2 regions of the Micromonospora echinospora genome follow, and region 1 is predicted to be linked to the other one. Evidence: predicted binding sites of a transcription regulator. Region 1 holds the regulator's gene; the other holds the start of a gene.

Region 1 (8,831 bases):
CCACGGCGGCGGGGCGTGCCGACCGAGGACTCAGCGGGCGAGCATCGGCCCGAGCGGGGCACCGCCGAGCAGGTGCGCGTGCACGTGGAAGACCTCCTGGCCGCCGTGCCCGCCGGTGTTGAACATCAGCCGGAAGCCGTCGGCGAGCAGCCCCTCGGCCTCGGCCACCTCGGTGGCGGTGGCCAACACCTGGCCGGCCAGTTCCGGGTCGCTCTGGCCGAGCGTGGCCACGTCGGCGTAGTGCTCCTTGGGGATCACCAGCACGTGCACCGGAGCCTTCGGGTCGATGTCCCGGAAGGCGAGGGTGGTCGCGGTCTCCCGGACGATGGTGGCCGGGATCTCCCCGGCGACGATGCGGCAGAACAGGCAGTCGGAGCTCATCGACGCATGGTAGGACCACCGCTTGCGTACCGGCATCTCGCCCGAGCCGGGCCGGCATGTCGTCGCAGGTCCCCGGCCTCGACCAGCGGCCCCGGGTCGGGTCGGGACCCGACAGTCGGGGATCATGGCCGGGTGGACTCTCGGGCGGTACTGGTGACGGGGGCTTCGCGCGGCATCGGCCGTGCGGTGGCCCGCAGGTTCGCGGCCGGCGGCGACCGGGTGGCGATCCACCACCGCGACTCGGCGGAACTGGCCGAGCGGCTGCGGGCGGAGCTGCCCGGCGACGGGCACGTCGTGGTCCGGGCCGACCTGGCCGACCCGGACGCGGTCCGAGCAGCGGTGGACGAGGCGGCGGCCCGGCTCGGGGGCCTGGACGTGCTGGTCAACAACGCCGGGGTGTTCGGCCCGGCGGACCCGCCGCACCCGGTCTTCGAGACCACGTACGAGCAGTGGCGGCAGCGCTGGCGGGAGATCGTCGACACCAACCTGCTCGGCGCGGCCAACGCGTCCTGGTGCGCCGCCCAGCACATGCGCGACCGGGGCGGCCGGATCGTCAACGTCTCGTCCCGGGGGGCGTTCCGTGGCGAGCCGGGCAACCCGGCGTACGGGGCGAGCAAGGCGGGCATGAACGCGATGGGGCAGTCCCTCGCGGTGGCGCTGGCCCCGTACGGCATCGCGGTGGCGACGGTGGCGCCCGGTTTCGTGGAGACCGACATGACCAACGAGCACCTCAAGTCGCCCCGGGGCGCGGCCGTGCGGGCGCAGAGCCCGTTCGACCGGGTGGCCCGACCGGAGGAGATCGCCGCCGCGGTGCACTGGCTCGCCTCCCCGGAGGCGGAGTGGGCCTCGGGCACCATCGTCGACCTCAACGGCGCGTCCTACCTGCGTTCCTGAGGCAGATCTCCCAGCGAATTCCCAGTCATCAGGGCGGCTGGCCGGTCCAGAGCCGGGGTAAGGATCCCCGACATGGCCGACTCCGCGCTGCTGGATCTCTCCGCCGACTACCAGGTGGTCGACGACCACGACGACGACCCGGTGCTGCTCCGCGCGGACGGCAGCCCGGTGGACACCTGGCGGGAGGACTACCCGTACGACGAGCGCCTGTCGCGTGAGGAGTACGACCAGCACAAGCGCCTGCTCCAGATCGAACTCCTGAAGCTCCAGGATTGGATCAAGGAGTCCGGCGAACGGCTGGTGATCCTCTTCGAGGGACGGGACGCCGCCGGCAAGGGCGGCACGATCAAGCGCTTCATGGAACACCTCAACCCGCGCGGCGCGAAGGTGGTGGCCCTGGTCAAGCCGAACGAGCGGGAGTCCAGCCAGTGGTACTTCCAGCGTTGGCTGCACCACCTGCCGGCGGCCGGCGAGATCGTGCTCTTCGACCGGTCCTGGTACAACCGGGCCGGGGTCGAGCGGGTGATGGGCTTCTGCACCCGCAAGGAGTACCTGGAGTTCCTCCGCCAGGCCCCTGAGCTGGAGCGGATGCTGGTCCGCTCCGGTATCCGGCTGGTCAAGCTCTGGTTCTCGGTCTCCCAGAACGAGCAGCGCACCCGGTTCGCCATCCGTCAGGTCGATCCGGTACGCCAGTGGAAGCTGTCCCCGATGGACATCGCCGCGCTGGACAAGTGGGACGAGTACACCGAGGCCAAGGAGGCGATGTTCTTCTACACCGACACCGCCGACGCGCCGTGGACGGTGGTCAAGAGCAACGACAAGAAGCGGGCCCGGCTGGAGGCCATGCGGCACGTGCTCAACCGCTTCGACTACACGGACAAGGACACCGAGGTCGTCGGCGTGCCCGATCCCCTCCTCGTCGGCTCCGCCGGTCTGGACCTCAGCCCCGACGAGGAGACCGTCCAGGTCTTCCCCCGCCTCTGACCCGTGTCGATCTCGACGGATCCGGGGTGGGTCACCAGCGGGTGAGGCGGGTGGCGAGCACGCTGAGCGCGGCCACCCCGGCGGTCGAGGTACGCAGCACCGCCGGCCCGAGCCGCACCGGGCGCCCACCGGCGGTCTGGAAGGCGTCCAGTTCGGCCGGGGCGATCCCACCCTCCGGCCCCACCACCAGCACGATCTCACCGGCCGGAGGCAACTCGACGGTGGTCAGCCGGTCCTGCGCCTCCTCGTGCAGCACGAACCCGGCGGCGGCACCGGAGATCCGCGCCGCCACCGTCGCCGTCGACTCGTCGGGGGACCCGGCCACCACCGGAAGCCAGGCCCGCCGGGCCTGCTTGGCTGCCTCCCGGGCGGTCGCCACCCACTTCTCCCGGGCGCGTACGCCCCGCTCGCCCCGCCACTGGGTCACCGAGCGGGACGCCGCCCAGGGCACGATCTCGTCCACGCCGACCTCGGTCATCGCCTGGACGGCCAGTTCGCCCCGGTCACCCTTGGCGATGCCCTGCACCACCACGATCCGGGGCACTGCCGCGTCGACGTACCCCCGCGAGGTGACGGTCAGGTCGAGGGCGCCCCGGCCGACGGCGGTGACCACGGCGGCGGCCGTGCCGCCGCGACCGTCGGCCAGCAGCAGTTCCTCGCCGACCCGGAGCCGCTGCACGGTGGCCGCGTGGTGGCCCTCCGGGCCGTCCAGGGTCAGCGTGTCGGCGACGGGCAGCGACTCGACCAGGAACAGCGGGGCAGACACTCAGCCGTGCCCGTTGAACGCGTCCCGCATCCGGGAGAAGAAGCCGCCCTGCTTGCTCAGCTCGGCGACCTCCTCGCCCCGGGTCTTGGCGAACTCGCGCAGCATCCGCTCCTGGTCGGCGTCGAGCTTGGTCGGGGTCCGCACGTCGAGGTGGACGTAGAGGTCACCCCGGCCGGTCCCGCGCAGGTGCGGTACGCCCCGGGCGCGCAGCCGCATCGTGCTGCCCGGCTGGGTGCCCGCCTTGACGTCGACGGTCTCCTCGCTGTCCAGGGTCTTGATGGTCAGTCGGGTGCCGAGCGCCGCCGCGGTCATCGGCACGGTCACCCGGCAGTGCAGGTCGTCGCCCTTACGGGAGTAGACGTCGTGCGGCCGTTCGTGGATCTCGACGTAGAGGTCGCCGGCGGTGCCGCCACCCGGGCCGACCTCACCCTGCTGGGCGAGGCGGATCCGCATGCCGTCCTCCACCCCGGCGGGGATCTTGACGGTCAACGAGCGGCGGGTACGGACCCGGCCCTCCCCGGCGCAGGTCGGGCAGGGGTGCGGGATGGTGGTGCCGTGCCCCTGGCAGACCGTGCAGGGCCGGGCCGAGACGACCTGGCCGAGGAAGGTGCGCTGCACCGACTGCACCTCGCCCCGGCCACCGCACGCCTCACACGTGGCCAGGTGGGTGCCGGCGGCCGTGCCCGCGCCGGAGCAGGTGGTGCAGAGCACGGCGGTGTCGACGGTGATCGGCGCCTCGACACCGAACGCCGTCTCGTTGAGGTCCAGCTCCAGCCGCAGGATCGCGTCCGCCCCGGGACGGGTGCGCGGGCGCGGCCCGCGCGAGCCGGTGGCCCCGCCGAAGAAGGCGTCCATGATGTCCTGGAAGCCGACGAACGGTCCCGCGCCGCCCGGCCCGCCCGGACCGGCCGCGCCGCCGCCGGGAGCGAGCGGGTCGCCGCCCAGGTCGACGATCTGCCGCTTCCGGTCGTCCGAGAGGACCTCGTACGCGGCGTTGATGTCCTTGAACTTCTCCTGGGCCTCCGGGTCCGGATTGACGTCCGGGTGGAACTGCCGCGCCAGCTTGCGGTAGGCGCGCTTGATCTCGTCGTCGGAGGCTTCCCGGCTGACACCGAGGATGCCGTAGTAGTCCCTGGCCACTGCGTTCCGTGTCCTCATGTTCGTCTCGCGTTACGCCGGTCGTCGGCCCGAGTCGGCCGTCGGCCCTGACTGGTCAGTTCTGGGCCAGCAGCTCGCCCACGTAGCGTGCCACGGCGCGTACCGTGGCGATGGTGCCGGGGTAGTCCATCCGCGTCGGGCCGAGCACGCCCAACCCACCCACGATGGTGGCACCCGGACCGTAGCCCGTGCTGACCACCGACGTACCCCGCAGGTTGTCGATCTCGTTCTCGTCGCCGATCCGGATCCGGGTCGTGCTCGGCTCGACCTCGCCGATCAGCTTGAGCAGCACGACCTCCTCCTCGAGCGCCTCGAGGATCGGACGCAGCGAGCCCTGGAAGTCGAGCAGGCCGCCCCGGGTCAGGTTGGCCGTGCCGGCCAGCGCGATCCGCTCCTCGTGCCGTTCGACCAGGGTCTCCAGCAGAACGGTGGAGAGCGTGGTCATCGCCGGACGCAGCCCGGCGCTGACCTCCTCCACCAACGCCTGCACCAGCGGCGGGGTGTCCGACAGCCGGGTGCCGCAGAGCTTCTCGTTGACCAGGCGACGCAGGTCGGTGACGTCGTCGGCGGGAACCGGCGCGGGCAACTCCACCAGCCGCTGCTCGACCCGACCGGTGTCGGCGATCATCACCAGCATCAGCCGGGTGGTGGAGATCGGCACCAGCTCCAGGTGTCGCACCGAGGAACGCGCCAGGCTCGGGTACTGCACCACGGCCACCTGGCGGGTGAGCTGGGCGAGGAGCCGGACGGTGCGGTGGACGACGTCGTCGAGGTCGACCGCGCCGACCAGGAACCGCTCGATCGCCCGACGCTCGGCCGGGCTGAGCGGCTTGACCCGGCTGAGCCGGTCGACGAAGAGGCGGTAGCCACGGTCGGTGGGCACCCGGCCGGCGCTGGTGTGCGGCTGCCGGATGTAGCCCTCCTCCTCCAGCACCGCCATGTCGTTGCGGACCGTGGCCGGGGAGACGCCGAGCTGGTGCCGCTCGACCAGCGCCTTGCTGCCGACCGGCTCCTGGGTCGCGACGTAGTCCTCGACGATCGCGCGCAGCACGGCGAGCTTGCGGTCGTCGAGACCCACTCTCCCCACCTCCTACGCCGGTCAGCGCCCGGCCCGTCGCGGTGCGTGCCCACCCCCGGCGACGACCGGCGGCGGTCGCCGACGGCGACGGCACGCTCCTGGCACTCGACTTTAACGAGTGCCAGTCTACGTCGGGGCACCCCCGGGACGCGATGATCGGTGTCGACCCCTCGTACCCTGCCCGGTACGGGCCGTCCGCCCGGGTGATCAGGACACGCCCGCTGGTCGCGCCTTGCCCGGTGCCCCTACCGTGACCGGTATGACTGAACCGCCGCGCCCGCCCGGCGCGGGCGACGCCGGCCGGTACCCGCCGGAGCCGACCATGCCGCTCGCCCCGTCCGGGTCCCCGTCGACACCCGACGAGCCCACCGCCCCACTGTCCGACGCGGCCGGTGCACCCGGGTATCCCCCACCGGGTGGATCCACCCCGCCCGGCGGTTGGTCCACGCCGCCCCATGAGCCACCCACCGAGCACCTTCCCGCGTCGTCCCCCGAGCCGCCGACGGAGAACTGGACGACGCCGTCGTACGAGCCGCCCACGGAGAACTGGACCACATCGTCTCCCGAGCCGCCCACCGAGAACTGGACGACGCCGTCGTACGAGCCGTCGACGCAGCGCTACGGGTCGCTCGGCGACGACTTGCCGACGGAGCGCCACGCCGCCGTCGCCCCGGAGCCGCCGACGGCGGGTTACGGCCCGCCCGGTGACGCCCCGTCGGCCGACCACCCGACCTCGGGCGGACACTTCGCCGCGGCCGGCTACCCGACGCCGGACCCCCAGGCCAGCTACCCGCCACCGGGTGACCAGGGCGGTTACCCCCCGCCAGGCGAACCGGGCGGTTACCCGCCCCCCGGTGAGCAGGGCGGTTACCCGCCACCGGGCTTCCCGCCGCCCGGGGCCACGGGGGCACCCACCTCCGGGGGGCCGGGCGGGTATCCGCCACCGGGCGGGGGCGGGCCGCAGCCGTCACCCGGCCCGATCGGTGGCGACGACCGGACCTGGGCGATCCTGGCCCACGCCGGCGGCCCGATCGGCATCGTGATCGGTGCGACCCTGTTCGGCTGGGTCGGGCCGCTGATCGTGCTGCTGGTGCGGGGCCAGCAGTCCCCGGCGGTACGCGCGCACGCCGTCGCCGCGCTCAACTTCCAGATCACCTGGGCGGTCGCGATCCTGGTGGGCTGGCTGCTCGCCGCGATCACCTGCGGCCTGCTCTCCTTCGTGCCGATCGTGCTCGCGATCGTGCCGATCGTGCTCGGCATCGCGGCCGCCCTCAAGGCCAACCAGGACCTGCTCTACCAGTACCCGATGACCCGGAGCTTCGTGAAGTGAGCCGTCCGGCCGGTCCCGGTGGTGTTCCCGGGGCCGGCCGTCCTCGCGCCAGCAGGCGCGACACGGCGCCCGGGAACCGGCCAGGGCGGCGGGTGGCGTGACACGGTGTCGAGGGGGCGCTCAGGGCAGCAGGTCGCGGACCACGGCGTCGGCGAGCAGCCGGCCACGCAGGGTGAGCACCGCCCGGCCGGCGGCGTAGTCGGCCTCGGCGAGCAGCCCGGCGGCACGGGCCCGCTCGGCACCGGCCCGGCCGGCGGCGTCGAGCACCGCCAGCGGCAGCCCGGAGGCGAGCCGCAGCCGGAGCATCACGTCCTCCATGTGCGCCTCGTCGGCGGTGAGGACCTCCCGCGCCTGGCCGGGTGACTCCCCGGCGGCCAGCTTCGCCGCGTACGCGCTGGGGTGCTTCACGTTCCACCAGCGCACCCCGCCGACGTGGCTGTGCGCCCCCGGGCCGAGGCCCCACCAGTCCCCGCCGGTCCAGTAGAGCAGGTTGTGGCGGCACCGGGCCTCCGGCGTCCGGGCCCAGTTGGAGACCTCGTACCAGGAGAAACCGGCCGCGTCGAGGGCGGCCTCCGCGGCCAGGTAACGGTCCGCCGCGACGTCGTCCGAGGGGTACGCCAGCTCGCCCCGGCGCATCCGGGCGGCGAGCCGGGTGCCCTCCTCCACGATCAGGGCGTACGCGCTGACGTGGTCCACCCCGGCGGCGACCACCTGGTCGAGCGAGGCGGCGAAGTCCTCGGCCCGCTCCCCCGGCGTACCGTAGATCAGGTCGAGGTTGACGTGGTCGAACCCGGCGTCGCGGGCCTCGGCCGCGGCGGCGGTGGCCCGCCCGGCGGAGTGCTTCCGGTCGAGCACCGCGAGCACGCCCGGCGCGGCCGACTGCATGCCCAGCGAGATGCGGGTGTACCCGGCCGCCCGCAGCGTCTTCAGCGACTCCGGCGTCACCGACTCCGGATTGGCCTCGGTGGTGACCTCGGCGTCGGCGGCCAGCCCCCAGGTGCGGTCGATGCCGTCCAGGACGCGGGCCAGGTCGTCGGCGGGGAGCAGGGTGGGCGTGCCACCCCCGACGAAGACCGTGTCCACCCGGGGCGGCGGAGTGTCCCCGAGCACCCGTGCGGCGAGCCCCAACTCGGCCAGGACGGTGTCGGCGTAGCTGTCCCGGCTCGCGCCGCCACCGAGCTCGCTGGCGGTGTAGGTGTTGAAGTCGCAGTAGCCGCAGCGGCTGGCGCAGAAGGGCACGTGGAGGTAGACCCCGAAGCCGCGCGCGCCGACCGCGCGCAGAGCGGTCGATGGGAGCGACCCGTCGGTCGGTACGGATTCGCCTTCTGGAAGCACGCCGGGCATGGCCACTAGTGTGCCCTTCCATGACCTCTCCCGACGCGCTGGTGCGGGTGTCGACGGCCCGTGGGGTGACCACGCTCACCCTCGACAGCCCGCACAACCGCAACGCGCTCTCCACGCCCCTGATGACCGAGCTGCTCGACGGCCTGGCCACGGCGGTCGCCGACCCCTCGGTGCGGGTGGTGGTGCTCGACCACACCGGTCCGGTGTTCTGCTCCGGCGCGGACCTGAAGGAGACCGCCGCGGCGTACACGAGCGGGAGCGTGCCCGCCGGGAAGCTCGGCGACGTGCTGGTGGCGGTCCGGGAGTGCCCGAAGCCGGTGGTGGCGCGAGTCGCCGGACCGGCCCGCGCCGGCGGGCTCGGCCTGATAGCCGCCGCCGACCTGGCGGTCTGCGTCGAGGAGGCGACCTTCGCCTTCACCGAGGTGCGACTCGGGGTGATCCCGGCGGTGATCTCGGCGACCGTCCTGCCCCGGCTGACCTCCCGCGCGGCGGCCGAGCTGTACCTCACCGGGGAGACCTTCGACGGCCGGCGGGCCGCCGAGATCGGTCTGGTCACCACGGCGGTGCCCGCCGCCGAGCTGGACGAGGCGGTGGCCCGCTGGTGCGCGGCGCTGGTCAAGGGGGCGCCGGGGGCGTTGGCCGGCGCGAAGGAGCTGCTACGCCGTACGGCCGAGACGGACCTGCGCCGTGAGCTGGACCACCTGTCCGCCGTCTCCACCGGCTACTTCCTCTCCGAGGAGGGCCGGGAGGGGGTGCTGGCCTTTCGGGAAAAGCGACCGACCCGGTGGGTGGCTGCCCTCGACGCCGGGTAGGCGGTCGACGGACGTCCGGCCGGTGGGACATCGGTGATGAGCCCGGACTCCGTCGGCCGAACCGGTCGAGAGAGCGGACCCGTG
Region 2 (8,831 bases), 660 kb from region 1:
TGGTACTCCGGTAGGCGAACGTGGTCAGCGGTTGCCGGTGGCGGCAGCCCGTCGTCGGGAGAACGCGTCGACGCTCGCGGCGAGCAGCAGCACGACTCCGGTGACCACGTACTTGACCCCGGCCTCGTAGCCCATCAGGCCCATGCCGTTGTCGATCACCGCGACCACCGCACCGCCGAGCACCGCGTCGAGCACCCTCCCCTTGCCGCCGAAGAGGCTGGTCCCGCCGATCACCGCCGCGCCGACGGCGTAGAGCAGTACGTTACTGCCCCCGGTGTTCGGGTCGACCGAGTTGGCCCGGCTGGCGGCCACGATGCCCCCGATCGCGGCCATGGTCGAGCAGATCACGAAGACCGAGATCCGGATCCGGTCGACGTTGATGCCGGCCCGGCGGGCTGCCTCCCGGTTGCCGCCGACCGCGTAGACGTGCCGGCCGTAGCTGGTGCGCTGGAGCACGAAGGTCCAGAAGATCAGCAGTACCGCGATGATCGGCACCACGATCGGCACGCCCTTGAGCGAGTTGATCAGCACGTTGCGGCTGCGCTCCAGGTTGAGGATGTAGACCGCCACGCCGAGGACGACCGCCAGCCCGCCGATCCGGGCCAGCACCACCGGGAACGGGTCGGCGAGCAGGCCCCGGGCGGTCCGCTTCCGGTGGCGCAGGAGCTGCACCGCCGCGTACCCGCCCACCACGACGGCGAAGAAGAGCCAGCCGAGCGTCGGCGTCAGGTTGCGGTTGGCGATCGCCACCAGCACCTCGTCCCGGACGGAGATGTTGCTGCCGCCGCTGATCAACAGCAGCACGATGCCCTGGAAGGCGAGGAAGGCGGCGAGCGTGACCACGAAGGACGGGATGCCGATCTTCGCGACCAGGAAGCCGAGGACGAGCCCGATGACCAGGCCGGTGACGACGGCCGCGAGCACCGCCACGTACCACGGCAGGCCCGCCTTGGTGACGATGTTGGCCAGCACGGCGGCGCAGACCCCGCTGGCGAAGCCGGCGGAGAGGTCGATCTCGCCGAGCAGCAGGACGAAGACCAGCCCCATCGCGATCAGCGTGACCGCCGCGCCCTGGGTGAAGAGGTTGGCGAAGTTCTGCGCCGACAGGAACGACGGTCGCATGATCGAGAAGACCGTGCAGAGCACGACCAGTCCCAGGACGGCCGGCAGCGCCCCGATGTCGCCGCCGCGTACCCGGCTGATGTAGTTGCGGACGTGGCCGCCCACGGTCGGCGTGTCGGTGACCGCCACCGGACCGACCTTGCGCACGGCGGTGCTGGTCATCGGAGGGCTCCTGGGGTGCTGTCGGCGGATGCGCCGGTGTCGGGGGGCTGCGCGCCGTTGCCGGCCGTCAGGCCGAGCGCGCCGGACCGGCCGGCGGTGATCAGTTCGACCACCTGGGCGTGGGTGATGTCGGTGGTCTTCACCTGGGCGACCATCTGCCCGAGGTAGAGCGCGGCGATCCGGTCGGAGACCGCGAACACGTCGTTCATGTTGTGCGAGATGAGCACGACGGCCAGGCCGTTGTCGGCGAGCCGCCGGACCAGTTCGAGCACCTGGGCGGTCTGCGCGACACCGAGGGCGGCGGTCGGCTCGTCCAGGATCACCAGCTTGCTGTTCCAGAGCACCGCCTTGGCGATCGCCACGGTCTGGCGCTGGCCGCCGGAGAGGCTGGAGACGTGCTGGCGTAGCGACTTGACCGTCCGGACGTTCAGCCCGGCCAGGGTCTCGGCGGCCATCTGCTCCATGGTCGGTTCGTCGAGCACGATGCCGGTGCGCTTCTCCCGACCGAGGAACATGTTCTGCACGATGTCGAGGTTGTCGCAGAGCGCGAGGTCCTGGTAGACGACCTCGATGCCGAGGGCGGCGGCGTCCCGGGGGCTGTTGATGGTCACCGGCCGGCCCTCGAAGAGGAACGCGCCGGCGTCGGTGGGGTAGATGCCGCTGATGCACTTGACCAGGGTCGACTTACCGGCGCCGTTGTCGCCGACCAGGGCGGTCACCTCCCCCGCGTGGGCGGAGAGGGCCACGTCACGCAGGACCTGGACCGGGCCGAAGCTCTTGTCGATCCCACGTAGTTCCAGCAGGGGGGTGGTGGACACGGGTCTCCTTCACGTCTGTCGAGCCGCCGGGGCGGGCGTCACCGAGGGTTGCGGTCCTCAGGTGACGCCCGCGCTCCGGTGGGGGCACCGGAAACCGGTACGGCTCAGCTGATCCCGGCGTCGGCGCAGAGCTTGGCGTACTCGGCGGTGCAGAGCGCCTCCTTGGTGACGAAGCCGTCCGCCACGACGTCCTTGACGTTCTCCTTGAAGATCAGCTTCGGGGTGAGCAGGACCGAGGGCACGTCCCGGCCGCTCTCCGGGTCCTTCACCGTCTGCCCGGTCTCCTTGCGCTCGCCCTTGGCCAGCCCGATGGCCAGCTCGGCGGCGGCGTCGGCCTCCTGCTTGATCGCCTTGTAGACGGTCATGCACTGGTCACCGGCGAGGATGTTCTGCAACCCCTGGAGGTCGGCGTCCTGCCCGGTCACCGGGACCTTGCCGTTGAGCTTGTTCTTCTTGAGCACCGAGATGGCCGCGTTGCCGAGGCCGTCGTTCGCCGCGAGCACACCGTCGATCTTGCCGCCGGTCTGGGTCAGCATCTGCTCGAACAGCGTGGCACCCTGGGCGTTGTCCCAGGCCGGGACGGACTGCTCCGGGCCCTTGACGTACTCGCCGGAGTCGAACTTCGGCTTGAGCACCGAGTCGTAGCCGTTCTTGAACAGGGTGGCGTTGTTGTCGGTGGGGGAGCCGTTCAGGTACGCCACCACCGGCTTCTGCACGCCCTTGTCGGTGAGGCACTTCGTCAGGCCCTCGCCCTGGAGCTTGCCGACCACCTCGTTGTCGAAGCTGACGTAGTACTCGGCGCTGCCACCCAGGGTGAGCCGGTCGTAGTCGATGGTCGCCACACCCTGCGACTTCGCCTTGTCCAGCACGGCCTTGCCGGTGCCGGAGTCCAGGTTGACGATCATCAGGGCGGTCACCCCGCTGGTGATCATCTGGTCGGCGATGGTCTGGAAGTTGGACTTGTCGTCCTGGGCGTTCTGGATGTCGTAGTCGACGCCCGCCGCCTTGAAGGCCGCCTCGAGGAACTTGCGGTCCGCGTTCTCCCACCGGCCGGAGGACTTGCTGTCCGGCAGGATCACGCCGATCTTGGGCTTCTTGTCGGAACCGGCGTCGCTGTCGCTGCCCGAGTCGTCGCCGCAGGCGGCCACGCCGCCGGTGACGAGCAGGCCCACGGTCGCGATGGTGAGGATCCCTCTGCGCATGTGCGGGGTTCCTTTCGGGGTGGGGGTGTGGTTGTTTTGTTGTGTCCGGCAACGTATTCCCCGTCACACTGCGAGCGCAAGACTGTCGAGGTCATGGATTTGTTGGCGGCGGTAACAATTCAGCAACGCCGACGAAACGCGCAGGTCGGACGGCTGTCACGGGCACCGGGTCGAACGAAGATGATCAACGCCTCGCCTGCGCGTCGGGCGGCGCGGGAGAAGAGAAGGGGGCCGCCGTCGGTGGCAGCCGGCCGTTCAGCGGGTGGCGATCGGCGCGGTGGTCGCCCCGGTCAGCGCGACCAGGTCCGCCGGGGCGAGCTGAACCTGGAGCCCGCGCCGCCCGGCCGAGACGTAGACGCTCGGGAAGTCCAGGGCCGAGACGTCCAGCACCGTCGGCAGCCGTCGGCGCTGACCCAGTGGGCTGATGCCGCCACGCACGTAACCCGTGGCGCGTTCGGCGAGGACCCGGTCGGCGAGGACGGCCCGCTTCCCGCCGGCCGCCCCCGCGAGCGCCTTGAGGTCCAGCTCACCGGTGACCGGGACGACCGCCACGGTCAGAGCGCCGTCCACCTCGGTCACCAGGGTCTTGAACACCCGGTCGGCCGGTACGCCGAGCGCCGCGGCGACCTCGGCGCCGTAGTTCGGGGTGTCCGGCGCGACGTCGTACGGGTGGACGCTGTGCCCGACCCCGCGCTTGACCAGCAGCGCCGTCGCCGGTGTTCCCCGTCCCGCCACGGGCTCAATCTAACCGGTCGGCCGGCAGACCAGCGCGGTCGGCGCCCCGGCGACCCGGGTGAGCACCACACTCGCCGCCTGGTCGCCGGCGAGCCGCAGGTCGCGCCGGAGCCGCTCGGGCTCCAGCGCCGAGCCGCGCTTGAGGATCTCCACCCGCCCCACCCGCCGGTCGCGCAGCAGGGCACGCAGCCGCTTCAGCGAGAACGGCAGCACGTCGGTGACCTCCAGGCAGCGGGCGAAGGGGGTCACGTCGGGGGTGTCCGCGTACAGGTAGGCGATGCTCGGGTCGGCGATCGTCGCGCCCAGCGCGGTGGCGAGCTCGGCGACCAGGTGCGCGCGGACCACCGCCGGGTCCGGGTCGTACAGGTAGCGCCGGACCGGGCCGACCGCCGCCTCCTCCGTGCCCGAGCCGGTGAGCTGGTGCACGGCTCCGGCCCGCAGCACGGTGGCCCGGCGGGGCAGCTCGGCCAGCCGGCCGCACCAGAGCGCCGCCTCCACCAGGTCGCCGTCGACGCTGACCCACTCGGCCTCCGCGCCGGCCGGGATCAGCGCGTGGTCCAGCCCGGGGGCCACCTTCACCACCGTGTGCGGCACCCGCGCGGCGAGGTCGGTCACGAAGTCCCACGGAGGTGAGTACGCCTTCGGGTCGAAGATCCGCCGGCCGGTGCCGGTGCTGCGGCGGGCCGGGTCGCAGAAGACCCCGTCCACCCGGGACACGTCGAACGCGGTCGCGTCGCCGCACTCGACGGTGAACGCGTCGGCCAGCCCGGCCGCCCCGGCGTTCGCGGCGGCCATCGCGGCGGTGAGCGGATCGGCCTCCACCCCGTACACCCGGATGCCGGCCCGGGCGGCGGCGAGCGCGTCCGCGCCGAGACCGCAGCCGAGGTCGGCGAGGGCGCGTACCCCGGCGTCCCGCAACCGCGCGGCGCGCCGGTCGGCCACCACCCGCCGGGTCGCCTGCTCCAGCCCGGCGCGGGTGAGGAACATGCCGGCCGCCTCCGGGCCGAACTTGCCGGTCGCCCGTCGCCGCAGCTCGGCCTGGGTGAGCGCGGCGGCGGCCAGGTCGGCCGGCACGCCGGCCGAGCGGAGCGCCGCCGCCGAGGTCAGCGGGTCGCCGCCGGCCACCCGCGCCGCCGCGTCGAGCGCGGCCGACCCCTCGGGGGTACGCAGGACGGCGAACTGGTCGAGATCCACCCGGCCCATTCTGGACCGCCGGCACCGCCGCCCGTCGACCACCTCGGGAGCCCGCCGGTCCTGGACGTGTGACGGGGCCGGGTCCGGGAGGTAGCAGGGGCCCCTTGTTACCGCTTTTTGTCGAACAGGGGACCCCTGCAGGCACCCGACCCGGCCCGGTCAGGGCAGCGCGCGCAGGAACGGGCCGTGGTGCAGGCGGAACTCCCAGGCGTAGAACCGGTCCCAGTTGATCGACCAGGTCATCAGCCCCCGGAAGGCCGGGTTGGTTCCGCTGCGCGGGGCGTACGACCCGCAGCTCTGCCCCTTCACCAGGCAGTTCACCGCGGCCTGCACCCCGGCGGGGGCGAGGTAGCCGTTGCCGGCGCTGGGGGAGGAGGGCGCCCCGAAGGCCACCTGGTCCTCGCGCAGCGCCGGGAAGAACCGGTCCGGGTTGCCGGCGACCGGGAAGCCGGCCAGCAGCATGTCCGTCATCGCGATGTGGAAGTCGGCGCTGCCCATCGTGTGGTACTGGTTGTCCAGCCCCATGATCGGTCCCGAGTTGTAGTTCTGGACGTGCAGCACGGTGAGGTCGTTCCGCAGCGCGTGGATCACCGGCAGGTACGACCCGGAGCGCGGGTCCTGCCCACCCCACGGTCCCTGCCCGTAGTACTGGTAGCCGAGTTGGACGAAGAACGTCTCCGGCGCCATGGTGAGCACGAAGTTGGCCCCGTACCGCTGCTTGATCGTGCGGATCGCGGAGATCAGGTTGACGATCACCGGCGTGGTCGGGTTGCGGAAGTCGGTGTCCCCGGCGTTCAGGTAGAGCGAGTGCCCCTCGAAGTCGATGTCGAGCCCGTTCAGGCCGTACCGGTCGATGATGGCCGACACCGACCGGACGAAGGTGTCCCGGGCGGCGGTGGTGGTGAGCTGGACCTGGCCGTTCTGTCCGCCGATGGAGAGCAGCACCTTCTTGCCCTGTGCCTGCTTGGCGCGGATCGCGGCGATGAACTCGGCCTCGGTCTCCACCCCGGGGCACTCGGCCGCCGGGCAGAGCTGGAAGCGGATGTCGCCTGAGGTCACGGTGGTCGGCTCACCGAAGGCCAGGTTGATGATGTCCCAGTCGGCCGGCACGTCGGCCATCCGCAGGTAGCCCGAGCCGTTGGCGAAGCTGGCGTGCAGGTAGCCGATCAGCGCGTGCCGGGGCAGCCCACCAGGCGGCGGCGTCGTCGGGGGCGGCGTGGTGGGAGGCGGCGTGGTCGGCGGCGGGGTGGTGGGAGGCGGCGTGGTCGGCGGCGGCGTGGTCGGCGGGCCGCCGGTGCAGGGTGCGCCGTTGACCGTGCAGTTGGTGGGGGAGCCGGAGCCGGTGACCAGGAAGCCGAACGACACCGAGGCGCCCGGCGCGACGGTGCCGTTCCACGACCGGTTGGTGAAGGTGTGCCGTCCGCCGGCACTGGTCAGGGTGGCGTCCCAGTAGGAGCCGAGGGTGGTGCCCGACGGCAGGGCGAAGGCGACCTGCCAGCTGGTGATGGTGGTCGGACCACCGTTGGTGATGGTGTAACGCCCCTCCCATCCGGTGCCCCAATCGGCGGTGCGGACGAGGGTGGCGGTCGGACCGGCGGCCTGGGCCGGCGCGGCGACGACGAGGGTGGTGGCGGTGATGGCGGCGAGGGCCGCGACGGCGGCCAGCAACAATCTCGGGACAGGGCGACGCATCCGGACCTCCCGGTAGGAGAGCCGTCGGATCGACGGATGCCTAATTATTAGGATTGTTAACTGTAGTTGTCCAGGTGTGGCGGCGATCGGCTCGGGCCCCGGTGGCGGTCATGGCGCGGGGCGGTGGCCCTCCGGGGCGGGACGGGGTCCGGCCGGCGGGCGGCCGGTGAACTCGGACGGCCCGGACGGCGCGACGCGCCCCGCCGTCGTTGGCACTCTCCTTGACGGAGTGCTAGCGGCGGCCTAATCTGCGATTAGCACTCTCCCATCGAGGGTGCCAGCTTCCGGGCCTCGCCCGGGGGTTGAACGCCAGGCGGACCGGCACCCGCGACGACGGCCCCGCCCGGTGGCATGTGGCAGATTGACGCTGGTCGGCCCCGCCGACCGGTTACGAAACCAAGTACCCCAGGAGGGTATGCCCGTGACTACCGCGACCAAGGTTGCGATCAAGCCGCTCGAGGACCGGATCCTGGTCCAGGCGAACGAGGCTGAGACCACCACGGCGTCGGGCATCGTGATCCCCGACACCGCCAAGGAGAAGCCGCAGGAGGGCACCGTCCTCGCTGTCGGCCCGGGCCGCGTCGACGACAAGGGCAACCGGATCCCGGTTGACGTGCAGGTCGGCGACACCGTCATCTACTCGAAGTACGGCGGCACCGAGGTCAAGTACGCCGGCGAGGAGTACCTGGTGCTCTCCGCCCGCGACGTCCTCGCGGTCATCGAGAAGTAACCAACCGATCAGTGTCGCTGCCCCGGTCCGGCTCGCCGGGCCGGGGCAGCAACGCTTCGAAGGGATATCCATGGCGAAGATCCTGAGCTTCTCGGATGACGCCCGACACCTGCTCGAGCACGGTGTCAACGCCCTCGCGGACGCGGTCAAGGTCACTCTCGGCCCGCGCGGGCGCAACGTCGTCCTGGACAAGAAATTCGGTGCGCCGACGATCACCAACGATGGGGTCACCATCGCCAAGGAGATCGAGCTCACCAACCCGTACGAAAACCTCGGCGCGCAGCTGGTCAAGGAGGTGGCGACCAAGACCAACGACGTCGCCGGCGACGGGACCACCACCGCCACCGTGCTCGCCCAGGCCATGGTCCGCGAGGGCCTGCGCAACGTGACCGCCGGGACCAACCCGGCCGGCCTCAAGCGCGGCATCGACGCGGCGGCGGCCAAGGTCTCCGAGGCCCTGCTCGACCGGGCCGTCGAGGTGGCCGACAAGACCTCGATCGCCCACGTGGCGACGATCTCGGCGCAGGACGCCACCATCGGCGAGCTGATCGCCGAGGCGATGGAGAGGGTCGGCCGGGACGGTGTCATCACCGTCGAGGAGGGCTCCGCCCTGCACACCGAGCTGGACGTGACCGAGGGTCTCCAGTTCGACAAGGGCTTCATCTCGCCGAACTTCGTGACCGACCTGGAGTCGCAGGAAGCGGTCCTGGAGAACCCGTACATCCTGATCACCACGCAGAAGATCTCGGCGATCGAGGAACTGCTGCCGCTGCTGGAGAAGGTCCTCGCGGACAGCCGGCCGCTGCTGATCGTCGCCGAGGACGTCGAGGGCCAGGCGCTCTCCACGCTGGTGGTCAACGCGCTGCGCAAGACCATCAAGGTCTGCGCGGTCAAGGCCCCGGGCTTCGGTGACCGCCGCAAGGCGATGCTCCAGGACATGGCGATCCAGACCGGCGCCGAGCTGGTCGCGCCGGAGCTGGGCTACAAGCTCGACCAGATCGGGCTGGAGGCGCTCGGCACCGCCCGCCGTGTGGTCGTCGACAAGGAGAACACCACCATCGTCGACGGTGGCGGTCAGGACACCGAGGTCGCCGACCGGGTCGCGCAGATCCGCAAGGAGATCGAGGCCTCGGACTCCGAGTGGGACCGGGAGAAGCTGGCCGAGCGGCTGGCGAA

The links. Region 1 encodes HrcA, which represses chaperone genes, less so after heat shock. Its sites were predicted from a motif close to GGTTNGCACNCTCNNNNNGAGNGTGCNAACC; they were not measured.
Region 2: the regulator HrcA is predicted to act here: its motif matches at 7,178-7,208, upstream of groES (co-chaperone GroES).

What each region holds. Positions count from the first base shown of each region.
Region 1 covers NZ_LT607413.1:3,796,492-3,805,322, reverse strand. Annotated here, with positions in the region: gene GA0070618_RS17335 (histidine triad nucleotide-binding protein) at 31-381, opposite strand; gene GA0070618_RS17330 (SDR family NAD(P)-dependent oxidoreductase) at 514-1,275, shown strand; gene ppk2 (polyphosphate kinase 2) at 1,348-2,259, shown strand; gene GA0070618_RS17320 (16S rRNA (uracil(1498)-N(3))-methyltransferase) at 2,291-3,025, opposite strand; gene dnaJ (molecular chaperone DnaJ) at 3,026-4,165, opposite strand; gene hrcA (heat-inducible transcriptional repressor HrcA) at 4,239-5,261, opposite strand; gene GA0070618_RS17300 (DUF4870 domain-containing protein) at 5,521-6,591, shown strand; gene hemW (radical SAM family heme chaperone HemW) at 6,712-7,935, opposite strand; gene GA0070618_RS17290 (enoyl-CoA hydratase family protein) at 7,956-8,747, shown strand.
Region 2 covers NZ_LT607413.1:3,135,726-3,144,556, forward strand. Annotated here, with positions in the region: gene GA0070618_RS14555 (sugar ABC transporter permease) at 25-1,284, opposite strand; gene GA0070618_RS14560 (ATP-binding cassette domain-containing protein) at 1,281-2,102, opposite strand; gene GA0070618_RS14565 (sugar ABC transporter substrate-binding protein) at 2,207-3,304, opposite strand; gene ybaK (Cys-tRNA(Pro) deacylase) at 3,560-4,039, opposite strand; gene GA0070618_RS14575 (class I SAM-dependent methyltransferase) at 4,049-5,233, opposite strand; gene GA0070618_RS14580 (chitinase) at 5,393-6,904, opposite strand; gene groES (co-chaperone GroES) at 7,341-7,655, shown strand; gene groL (chaperonin GroEL) at 7,726-8,831, shown strand, end outside.